3 regions of the Nitratireductor kimnyeongensis genome follow, and region 1 is predicted to be linked to each of the others. Evidence: predicted binding sites of a transcription regulator. Region 1 holds the regulator's gene; each other region holds the start of a gene.
The links. Region 1 encodes LexA, which represses DNA repair genes until DNA is damaged. Its sites were predicted from a motif close to TGTTCNNNNTGTGTTCNG; they were not measured.

Region 1 (3,279 bases):
GTCTCAAGGGAGGCCCCGATGGCAGGTTACGAGACCTTATTCAACGCGTTCGTCACACTGCTGGTCACCGTGGACCCACCGGGCCTGGCACCGCTCTTTCTCGCGCTGACGGTCGGGATGAATCGATCTGAGCGCAATCAGGTCGCCGTCCGGGCCGCAACTATCGGCTTTGCGGTCCTAGCCCTCTTTGGCGTGGCCGGCAGCGCCATACTTTCCGTGTTTGGTATCACGCTCCCGGCGTTCCGCGTCGCCGGCGGACTGCTCCTCTTCTTCATCGCTTTCGAAATGATCTTCGAACGTCGCCAGGAGCGGCATGAAAAGAGTGCTGAACGCGCAATCACCCGAGACATGATCCGAAACATCGCCGCATTTCCGCTGGCAATTCCCCTGATTGCCGGTCCAGGCGCGATCTCTGCCACCGTGCTTCTTTCCGGATCCTTCAGCGGCCTCGTCGGCACCGCAGCATTGCTGGGAATTCTTCTGACGACCATCGCCATTACCTATGCGGTGTTCACACTTGCAGACCGCGTCGACCATTTCCTCGGCGAGACAGGACGATCGATACTGACGAGACTTCTCGGTGTGATCCTTGCAGCTCTTGCCGTGCAGTTCGTAGCCGATGGCGCAAAGGCTCTGTTCAGCGCGCCGTGACGGCAGACGTCGAACGACAACACCGGGAGTTGCGGAACACAACTGGAACATATAGAGTATGTTCTGGTTTTGTTTTTAACTGATTCTCGGTGGCGCCCATGCTGACCCGCAAGCAGCACGAACTTCTCCTGTTCATCCAGGAGCGGCTGAAGGAGACTGGAATCCCGCCTTCATTCGATGAAATGAAGGAGGCGCTGGACCTTGCGTCGAAGTCGGGTATTCACCGGTTGATCACCGCTCTTGAGGAGCGCGGCTTTATCCGCCGGCTCCCCAACCGGGCTCGTGCCCTGGAGGTGTTGCGCCTGCCCGATTCGATTGCACCGGGCCTGAATGCCGGCGCACGCAAGTTTTCGCCCAGCGTCATTGAGGGCAGTCTCGGCAAAGCGCCTCCTGCCCCGCCCAAGCCGGCAGCAAGCAACGATGACGCCATTGCCGGTGTCGTGTCTGTGCCGGTCATGGGGCGCATTGCTGCGGGCGTTCCTATTGATGCCATTCAGCACCAGACCCATTCCATCGCCGTGCCTCCGGACATGCTGAGTGGGGGCGATCACTATGCGTTGGAGGTCAAGGGCGACTCGATGATCGAGGCCGGCATCTTCGATGGCGACACGGTGATTATCCGCGAAACCCAGACCGCCAATCCCGGCGAGATCGTCGTCGCCCTGGTCGATCAGGAAGAAGCGACCCTGAAACGTTTCCGTCGCAAGGGAGCGTCCATCGCCCTCGAAGCCGCCAATCCGGCTTATGAGACACGGATATTCGGTCCCGATAGGGTAAAGGTTCAGGGACGGCTGGTTGGCTTGATGCGGCGTTATTGAACCTGCTGGCGGAGGGGCGTCTGTTTTGCCTACCCCGCCTGGTTCCCTGTTTCATGAATGCGGCCAGGAGTTCGCTCAGGATCTCGCTTGGGCTGACGGGGTCACCTTCTTATAAAACAATCTTTGCAACACCTCTGGCAGCAGATCCGGCAGGTCTTCGGCGACCAATCCATACCCGAATGTTCGACCGCTTTCTGCATGAACCCACACCCCCGCACACGCCGCTTCAAAAGCCGGCATCCCTTGAGCCATCAGGCTTGCGATAATTCCCGACAGCACATCGCCAGATCCAGCGGTCGCCAAATGCGGGGTGGCATTCACATTGATTGCGGCCCGCCCGTCGGGTGCCGCCACGATCGTATCAAATCCCTTGAGCACAAGGGTTGCGCCCGATCGCTCGGCCGCTTCCTGGGCGCGCTGCACTTTGGAAACGCCTGTTCCGTCTTGAAGTTCGGGAAAAAGTCGGGCGAACTCGCCTTCATGCGGCGTGAGAACCACCTTGCCGGCGGAAGCCCTGATCATTCCAAAAAACACATCCGCCCGGTCACGAAAAGCAGTGATCGCGTCTGCATCGAAGACCAGCCCGCTCGCTTCAGTCGCCTGATCGAGAAGCGCGCGTGCGAAACTGCGCGTTCGCCCACCTGTGCCGGCACCTGGTCCCAGGAGGGCCCCGGAGGGTTTGCGGTCAACAAGAAATGCCTGCAACTCGCTCACCGTATCTGCTTTGCGCAACATGATCGACGTCAGATGCATAGCGTTGATCGAAAGCGCGTTGGCGGGCGAAAGCACTGTCACGGCACCTGCCCCCGCACGCGCCGCTGCGAGCGCTGAAAGTCTCGCTGCCCCGGTCGTGATGGCCCCACCGGATACCACCGCCACATGACCACGCGAATATTTGTGGGTGCCTGCGGTGATTTTCGGCCAGATTGGCCGCCACAACGGAGGCTGGTTTTCCCAAACCTTGCAGCCGACAGCATGAAGCGCACTGTCGGCAATGCCGATATCCGCTACGACAAGATCACCGCAAATTTGCCTCCCCGGCACGAGGAGATGTCCGCGCTTTTTACGAAAGAACGTGACAGTCAGGTCCGCTGAAAAGGCTGACCCGAGCGGCTTTCCGGTCAACCCGCATAAGCCGGTTGGCAGATCGATGGCAACCACAGCAAGCCCGCTATTGCTCACCTCTGCAATGATGGCGGCTTCCCCTCCTTCCACGGGGCGCTTCAGACCCGCACCGAACAATGCGTCAACCACGAGCCAAGCCCGTCTGGGTTGGAAGGCCGACAATGGCTCCGGCTTTACCGGGCAGTCGCCAAGCGCGAGCGCGGCATCGCTGCCCGTGGCCGGTCCGGCATCGGCGAAAACGCGAACCTCCAGACCTCGTTCAGCCAGGAGGCGCGCAACGACATAGCCGTCACCGCCATTGTTGCCGGGGCCGCACAAGACGAAGAAGCCTTCTGCCTCTGCATAGCGAGCGAGGATTTCGCCTGCCACCGCCGCGCCCGCATTCCTCATCAGACCATACCCGGCGTGCGGTCCGGGGGCGATGGCGGCACGGTCCACTCTGCCCATCTCTTCAGGCGTGACTACCTCCAAATGCATCACATTCTGCCGCTTTCTTCAGCGCATTGCATATTTTTTAAGCAGACTACACACTGTGTTGAGCACCGTGTCTGTTCATTGATGCTTCCCGGAGCGCCGCGCGCAACAAGTCACAGCCTGAAAACCCGTGTGATTATGCCTTTCGGGTGGCACAATGCAGCGATTGGCATGCTTCATGCAAGGCTCTAATCAGAGTTGGCATGTTTCG
Region 2 (3,279 bases), 1.8 Mb from region 1:
ATGCCGAAATGGTATTCACAGGAGTGGCAATGTTTGCAGAAAGTCTTTTGTTCGGGGGATTGTACGTTTCATCTCTGCTCCAGTCGATCCCGGCCTGGGAACCTGAGACGATTTTTCCCTCCACTTTCAGAACGATAACAGAGCTTTTGGGCGAGGAGTCTCGTCCGCATCGATATTCCACGTTCAATCCGATGCTGCCGTCCTTTATCAGGGAGGCCGAGATGACCTGCCTTTCAGCAGCAGTCTATCACGAGGCGCGCGGCGAGCCCGTAGACGGCCAGAAGGCGGTTGCGATGGTCATTGTAAACCGCGTTCGCTCCGCATCGTACCCCAGCACCATTTGTGGCGTCGTGTTTCAGAACGCGCACAGGCCCTATCGCTGCCAGTTCTCCTTTACATGCACCGGTGTGGCTGTTCTTCCAAAGGAAGAAAAACCCTGGCGGCGCGCCCGGGAGGTTGCCGCTTCCATGCAGAATTGCCTCTCTGACTGCACAAGGGAAGCGGCTTCGGTCGATGGCGATCTGCAGGCCTTCGGCGCGGCTACGCACTACCACGCCAGCTATGTTCGTCCGAGGTGGGCGCGGCGTCTGCAAAAGCTTGGGCGCATAGGCCGGCACATCTTCTTCGCCAGAAAGACCGGAGGGCCGGTTTGAGCTGACCTTGATCCTTAAACGACCTCCCAGCCATCATGCGCGCCAGCACGGAAGATCGCATCGACCAGCTTCTGGTTCTTGACTGAGTCTTCAAGTGTGAAGACCGTTGCCTCCGCGCTGCCCTGGGCCGCTCGCACGATCGCCTCCGCCTGCAAGCGATATTGGCGCGCGCGTGGGAAACGGAAGATGTTGGCGCTGTTGTGGTCGGCGCTGAAGACCGTCAGGCGCGTGTCGCCATAGTCCGGGGTGTTGAAGGGCGCGTTGACCTCGATGAAGCCCCTGTCGCCGTGGAACACCATGCTCTGCCGCAGCGCCATCTGCGTCGACACATAGAAGCTGAGTTCGAAGGAGCCGAAATCGGCCTTGACGCTTGAATAGATGTCGGTGCCGAAGGTGGGGTCGCGCTCCACAACCGCCTGCACGCGCCCTGGCTCCAGCCCGGTGGCAAAGCGCGTCGTCACCGTGGGATAGACGCCGATATCCGGCAGGCCGCCGCCGCCAAGCTCCGGCTTGTTGCGCATGTTGTCGGGATCGACATTGTGGTAGCAGAACACGCCCTGCACATGCCGCAAGCGCCCGATGGCGCCTTCGGCGATCAGGTCGCGCACCTTGCGCCATTGCGGGTGATAGGTGACCATGAAGGCTTCTGACACCACCACATTGTTGCGGTCGCGCGCTTCGATCACGCGGGCAATCTCCTTGGCGTCGAGCGCCAGAGGCTTTTCCACCAGAACGTGCTTTCCGGCGTCTGCCGCTTTGATGGCAAAGGCCACGTGATCGGAGGTGGGCAGCGGAATGTAAACGCCGTCGACCTCGGGCGAGGCGAGGAGTGCATCGTAGGAAGAAAACACGTGGGGGATGCCGAAGCGGTCCGCCACGGCCTGCGCCTTCGAGGAATCGCGGCTGGCGATAGCCGTGACGACTCCATTTTCCGAATCCTGAATCTGCGGAATCACCTGCTCGCGGCCAATCCTGGCCGTCGAAAGAACGCCCCAACGGAACATGCACTTTCCTCCTGTTTTGCGCAGGCAAACACATAAAGCATTTTGCAGTCAGGTGGAATCACCTGACGTCCGCACAAATGCCGGAACAGAGGGAAGGATTGAGCGGAGCAGCGCTTCTATGAAACGGTGATCCGCTCTATGCCGGGGATTGAAAACCGGCAAGGTTTCGCGCGCTATTTTGTTCTGCTAATGTTCTGAAAACCCCTGGAGAGGCGCATGACAGCGGATGAACCCGTCCATCTCGTGGAAGATGCAGAAACTGGAGACCGGTTTCTGATCTACGATGGTGAAAAGGGCCTGCGGCTCGACATTCGCTATGAGGGCGAAACGCTCTGGATGACGCAGGAACAGATTGCGCGGCTTTTCGGGCGTGATATCTCGGTTATATCCCGGCACATTTCGAATGTGATCGCCGAGGGGGAACTGGAGCAGGAGAGCAATTTGCAAAAAATGCAAATTGCTCGGTCGACGAAACCAGTCACGCTCTACAGCCTCGACATGATCATTTCGGTTGGCTACCGCGTCTCCTCCGCGCAAGCGACCCTTTTCCGGCGCTGGGCAACCGGGATTCTGGTTCAGTTTGCGCGCAGCGGCTTTGTGGTGGATTCAGCGCGCCTCAAGCAGGAGCGCGACCGCATCGCCGAATTGCGGGAGATCATCCGCGACATTCGCTCTGATGAGGCCAATGTCTATCGTGAACTGCAAGCCATCTGCGCTCTCTGCCAGGACTATGACGGCAGCACCGCCAGGGCGCAGAGCTTCTTCCAGAAAACGCAGGCCAAGCTGATCCATGCGGTTGTTTCGCAGACACCCTCGGAAGTGGTGATGGCACGCGCTGATCATCGCCTCGAGAATATGGGGCTGCAAAGCTGGCCCGGCGACACGATCCGCAAGCGGGACGTGACTGTCTCAAAGAATTACCTCGCCGAGGCCGAAATCAGCGAGCTCAACCGCCTGACCACCATTCTCCTCGATATTTTCGATGATCAGGCCAAGGTGGGCCGATTGGTTGTCATGGAGGATGCAATGCGGCTTCTCGACCAGCAGCTCGCAAACCTTGGCCGGGCCGTCCTGCGATCGGGTGGCAGTGTGAGCGCGGACGCTGCAAAGGATCATGCGCGCGCGGAATTCGAGCGGTTCTCCGAACAGCAAAAGATCGAGCGCCACAAAAAAGCGGACGAGCACATCGCTGCGCTCGTCCGCGAAGAGAAACGGCTTCCGAAAGGGCGCCGCTGAACGAACCTACCCCCGCAGCGTGCCGCCGGTCTGCTTGCCGACATTGGCGACGACGCGGCCGGCGATGGCTTCAAGCTCTTCATCCGTCAGCGTCTTTTCGCGCGGCTGGATCGAGACTTCGATGGCGACGGACTTCTTGTCTTCACCGAGCGAGGGGCCTTCGAAAATGTCGAACACGCGCACACCGGTGACAAGCTTCTTGTCGGCCGCTGCTGCCGCGCGCTCGATGGTTGCAGCTTCCACAGCCTTATCGACAACGAACGCAAAGTCGCGGCGCACGAGCTGGAAGGGCGAAAGCTCGAGACGCGGCTTGGTGCGTGTTGCCTTGGCCTTCGGCTCCGGGATCGCGTCGAGAAAAACCTCGAAACCGCAGATCGGACCGGAAG
Region 3 (3,279 bases), 140 kb from region 1:
GAAACATGTGGTCCCGATCAGATCGTTGCATCGAATGGTTTTGCGATTGGAGCACTGGCGAAGAACGACGGTGCCCGCGTTCTCGATTTGGGTATCGTGAATGACAATAGCGCTGCAATTTCAGCCGCGGTTCGGAAAGCTGCAGATGCAGGGGCGCATGTTCTGGTCACCCTTGGCGGAGCTTCCGTCGGCGCCCGTGATCTCGTGCGGCAGGCCCTTCTCGAAGCGGGCATGTCACTCGACTTCTGGAAGATCGCGATGCGACCGGGCAAGCCACTGATGTTCGGCAGGCTGGGAGAGATGCGCGTTCTCGGCCTGCCCGGCAATCCTGTTTCAAGTCTGGTGTGCGCGCAGCTGTTTCTGAGACCGCTTGTTGCCCGGTTGGGGCAGCGCAACCACACGCCCGATCTGCGGGCAGCGGTTCTGGCCACGCCCCTGCGTGAAAATGACGAGCGCCGCGATTATATTCGGGCTTCGGTTGCTGCAGGCCCCGAAGGACTGATTGCGACACCCTTTCCCCTGCAAGATTCCTCCATGCTCACGACCCTGGCGGCCGCCAATGCGCTGATTGTGCGTGAGCCAGGAGCACCAGCTGCCGAACCGGGTTCCCGCTGCCGCGTTCTGATGCTTGGCTGATCCCCACCTCTGAGCAACCATCCTCTAGCGTCCAGGGAGAAAGGCGCGCGGATTGTTCCATCTCCGGTGACCGGCCGCCTTCGCGGACGGGAAAGAAGGGCTCAGAGCGAAGTGGCAGATGCGTGCTTCTATTGCCCCGTCTGTGCGGGGATGGAAACCTTCATCTCCTTGCCGCCATAGCCGTGAACACTGTCGTGTGCACGAATGGTGACATGTGTAAGACCATCCGGCAGCGTGACGCCGGACAGGCTGCGGGTAAATGGCTGTTCGCTGACATGCGGGTGCAGTAGCTTGCGCGAACCAAGGACATTGCCGGCATTGTCGAGCACGTCCCACCGGTCCGCATAATGCTCCCAACCTTCATCGGCATGCTCGACCGTGACCTCAAAACTGTACGTCCCTGCTGATTCGGCAATGACGTTGACGTCCACAATGTCCGCTTCACCAGCAAGCGCTGATGGTGCGATTATGAGTGCAAGCATAACGGACCCGGCAACGCCCGCCCGAAAACCATGTCTACCGTCATGGGGCGGAGTGATCATGCCGGGTCTCCATAGATTCAGATGCCGATCAGAACGGGATTTCGTCGTCGAGGTTCTGCGAGTAGCCGCCTCCGCCACTGCCACCGCTGGTATCGGCAGGGCCTGACTGGCCGAAATCGGAACCGCGATTGCCACCGCCGCTATAACCGACCTGATTGTCGCCGCCCTGCCCGCGCGTGTCGAGCATCTGCAGTTCGCCACGGAATTTTTGCAATACAACTTCAGTCGTGTAGCGTTCCTGACCGTTCTGGTCGGTCCATTTGCGTGTCTGAAGCTGGCCCTCGATATAAACCTTGGCGCCCTTCTTCAAATATTGCTCGGCCACCTTGGCAAGATTATCGTTGAAAATCACGACATTGTGCCACTCGGTCCGCTCACGGCGCTCACCCGACTGGCGATCGCGCCAGGTTTCAGAGGTGGCGATGCGCATATTAACCACCGGATCGCCGGAATTTAGCCGGCGAATTTCGGGATCTGCACCCAGATTTCCCACCAAAATGACCTTGTTGACGCTGCCCGCCATAACGCTTCTCCACGCTTGTCCGAAATCTGCTGCGCACTTTATCGAAAGCCGCGCTCCCGCGCGCGCTCCGCCTGCGGTGCTCCGGCTCTCGTCCACAGCTCATTTGTTCTTATTATGTTCACATTCAATGATCAGCGTCAATGCACCCGCTCCCGCGCACGCAACGTGAGAGAAAAGCCCCGCCGCCTTTTGGTCGCACGGGGCTCCGGGTCTTCCGACCCTCCATACCGGGAATGGTTTACCGGTGTCATCAGGCAGGGCTTTTTACAACCCTGTCTTCAAAGAGTTTTGATTTTAGGGGGCAGCCAGCCGCCAGCGTTGTCATGCCTGCCGGCGATCGCGTTCTCCAGAAACGTCAATCACCATGGATCGGTATCGAAACACATTTTCCGCGACAAGCGTCGAATGTGTCTTGAACCGATCAGCCGGCTGTGGCTTCGCAATCCAGGCGAAGCCCTAGGGATCGGTCAGGTGGAGTCATACCCTGCTCCTTCTTCGCGTTTCGGCCATTGCTCGGTGTTTGCCTGCTCAGGCAGACCGTGCTTGCAGATATGCCCACAGGCATTTCCACGGCGCACTCAAACCACGAGCGCTGACCGAGATATACTGCGCCTTCGGGGCGTAGCGGTCAAGAAAATGCCTTGCCAAGCCGGCAAATGTGATCAGCTGTAACCTGGCGCATTTTCTCGATCGCATGGTCGGGTCTGGCAAAATTGTCAGGAGAGCGTTCGTTTTTTGTTCTTTTTCCTTGCGGAACGCCGGGGAGCACGTGTTAAAGGGAGATATGCGTTTTCGTCTCAAACTGATGAGACGGGGGCGCTCGCGGCGAAGCGCTGTCGGCACGGTGTCATTCCGACCCGGCGGTCGACATTTGCATCCCGCTTCCTACATGATGCACAGACCGGCGTGCTGCCGGCCCATCCGGTTTCTCAAAACAGGCAGCGACGGGGCATGCCAGAACACAAGTCCATCACCATTCGCGGCGCGCGCGAGCACAATCTCAAGAATGTCGATCTCGACCTGCCGCGCGAGAAGCTCATCGTCATGACCGGTCTGTCGGGTTCCGGCAAGTCGTCGCTCGCCTTCGACACTATTTATGCCGAAGGCCAGCGGCGCTATGTGGAGAGCCTTTCGGCCTATGCGCGCCAGTTTCTGGAAATGATGCAGAAACCCGATGTCGACCAGATCGACGGGCTTTCGCCAGCCATTTCCATCGAGCAGAAGACGACGTCTAAAAACCCTCGCTCGACCGTCGGAACGGTGACGGAGATCTACGACTATATGCGCTTGCTTTTTGCGCGGGTGGGCGTTCCCTATTCGCCGGCCACGGGATTGCCGATCGAAAGCCAAACGGTCAGTCAGATGGTCGACCGGGTTATGGTTCTGGAGGAAGGCACGCGGCTTTACATCCTGGCGCCCATCGTGCGCGGCCGCAAAGGCGAATACCGCAAGGAAATGGCCGAGCTCCAGAAAAAGGGCTTTCAACGCGTCAAGGTGGATGGCGAGTTCTACGAGATTGCCGACGTTCCCGCACTCGACAAGAAATACAAGCACGACATCGACGTCGTGGTGGACCGG

Region 2: a site for LexA is predicted at 1,837-1,854, ahead of rhuM (RhuM family protein). Genes of this name have one in related genera too.
Region 3: a site for LexA is predicted at 1,806-1,823, ahead of KW403_RS17110 (single-stranded DNA-binding protein). Genes of this name have one in related genera too.

The regions. Positions count from the first base shown of each region.
Region 1 covers NZ_CP078143.1:3,742,668-3,745,946, forward strand. The annotation lists gene KW403_RS17760 (MarC family protein) at 19-651, shown strand; gene lexA (transcriptional repressor LexA) at 750-1,469, shown strand; gene KW403_RS17770 (NAD(P)H-hydrate dehydratase) at 1,545-3,071, opposite strand.
Region 2 covers NZ_CP078143.1:1,792,639-1,795,917, forward strand. The annotation lists gene KW403_RS08520 (cell wall hydrolase) at 222-653, shown strand; gene KW403_RS08525 (Gfo/Idh/MocA family protein) at 668-1,657, opposite strand; gene rhuM (RhuM family protein) at 1,874-2,893, shown strand; gene pheT (phenylalanine--tRNA ligase subunit beta) at 2,900-3,279, opposite strand, start outside.
Region 3 covers NZ_CP078143.1:3,607,507-3,610,785, reverse strand. The annotation lists gene KW403_RS17120 (molybdopterin molybdotransferase MoeA) at 1-636, shown strand, start outside; gene KW403_RS17115 (hypothetical protein) at 765-1,178, opposite strand; gene KW403_RS17110 (single-stranded DNA-binding protein) at 1,207-1,701, opposite strand; gene uvrA (excinuclease ABC subunit UvrA) at 2,653-3,279, shown strand, end outside.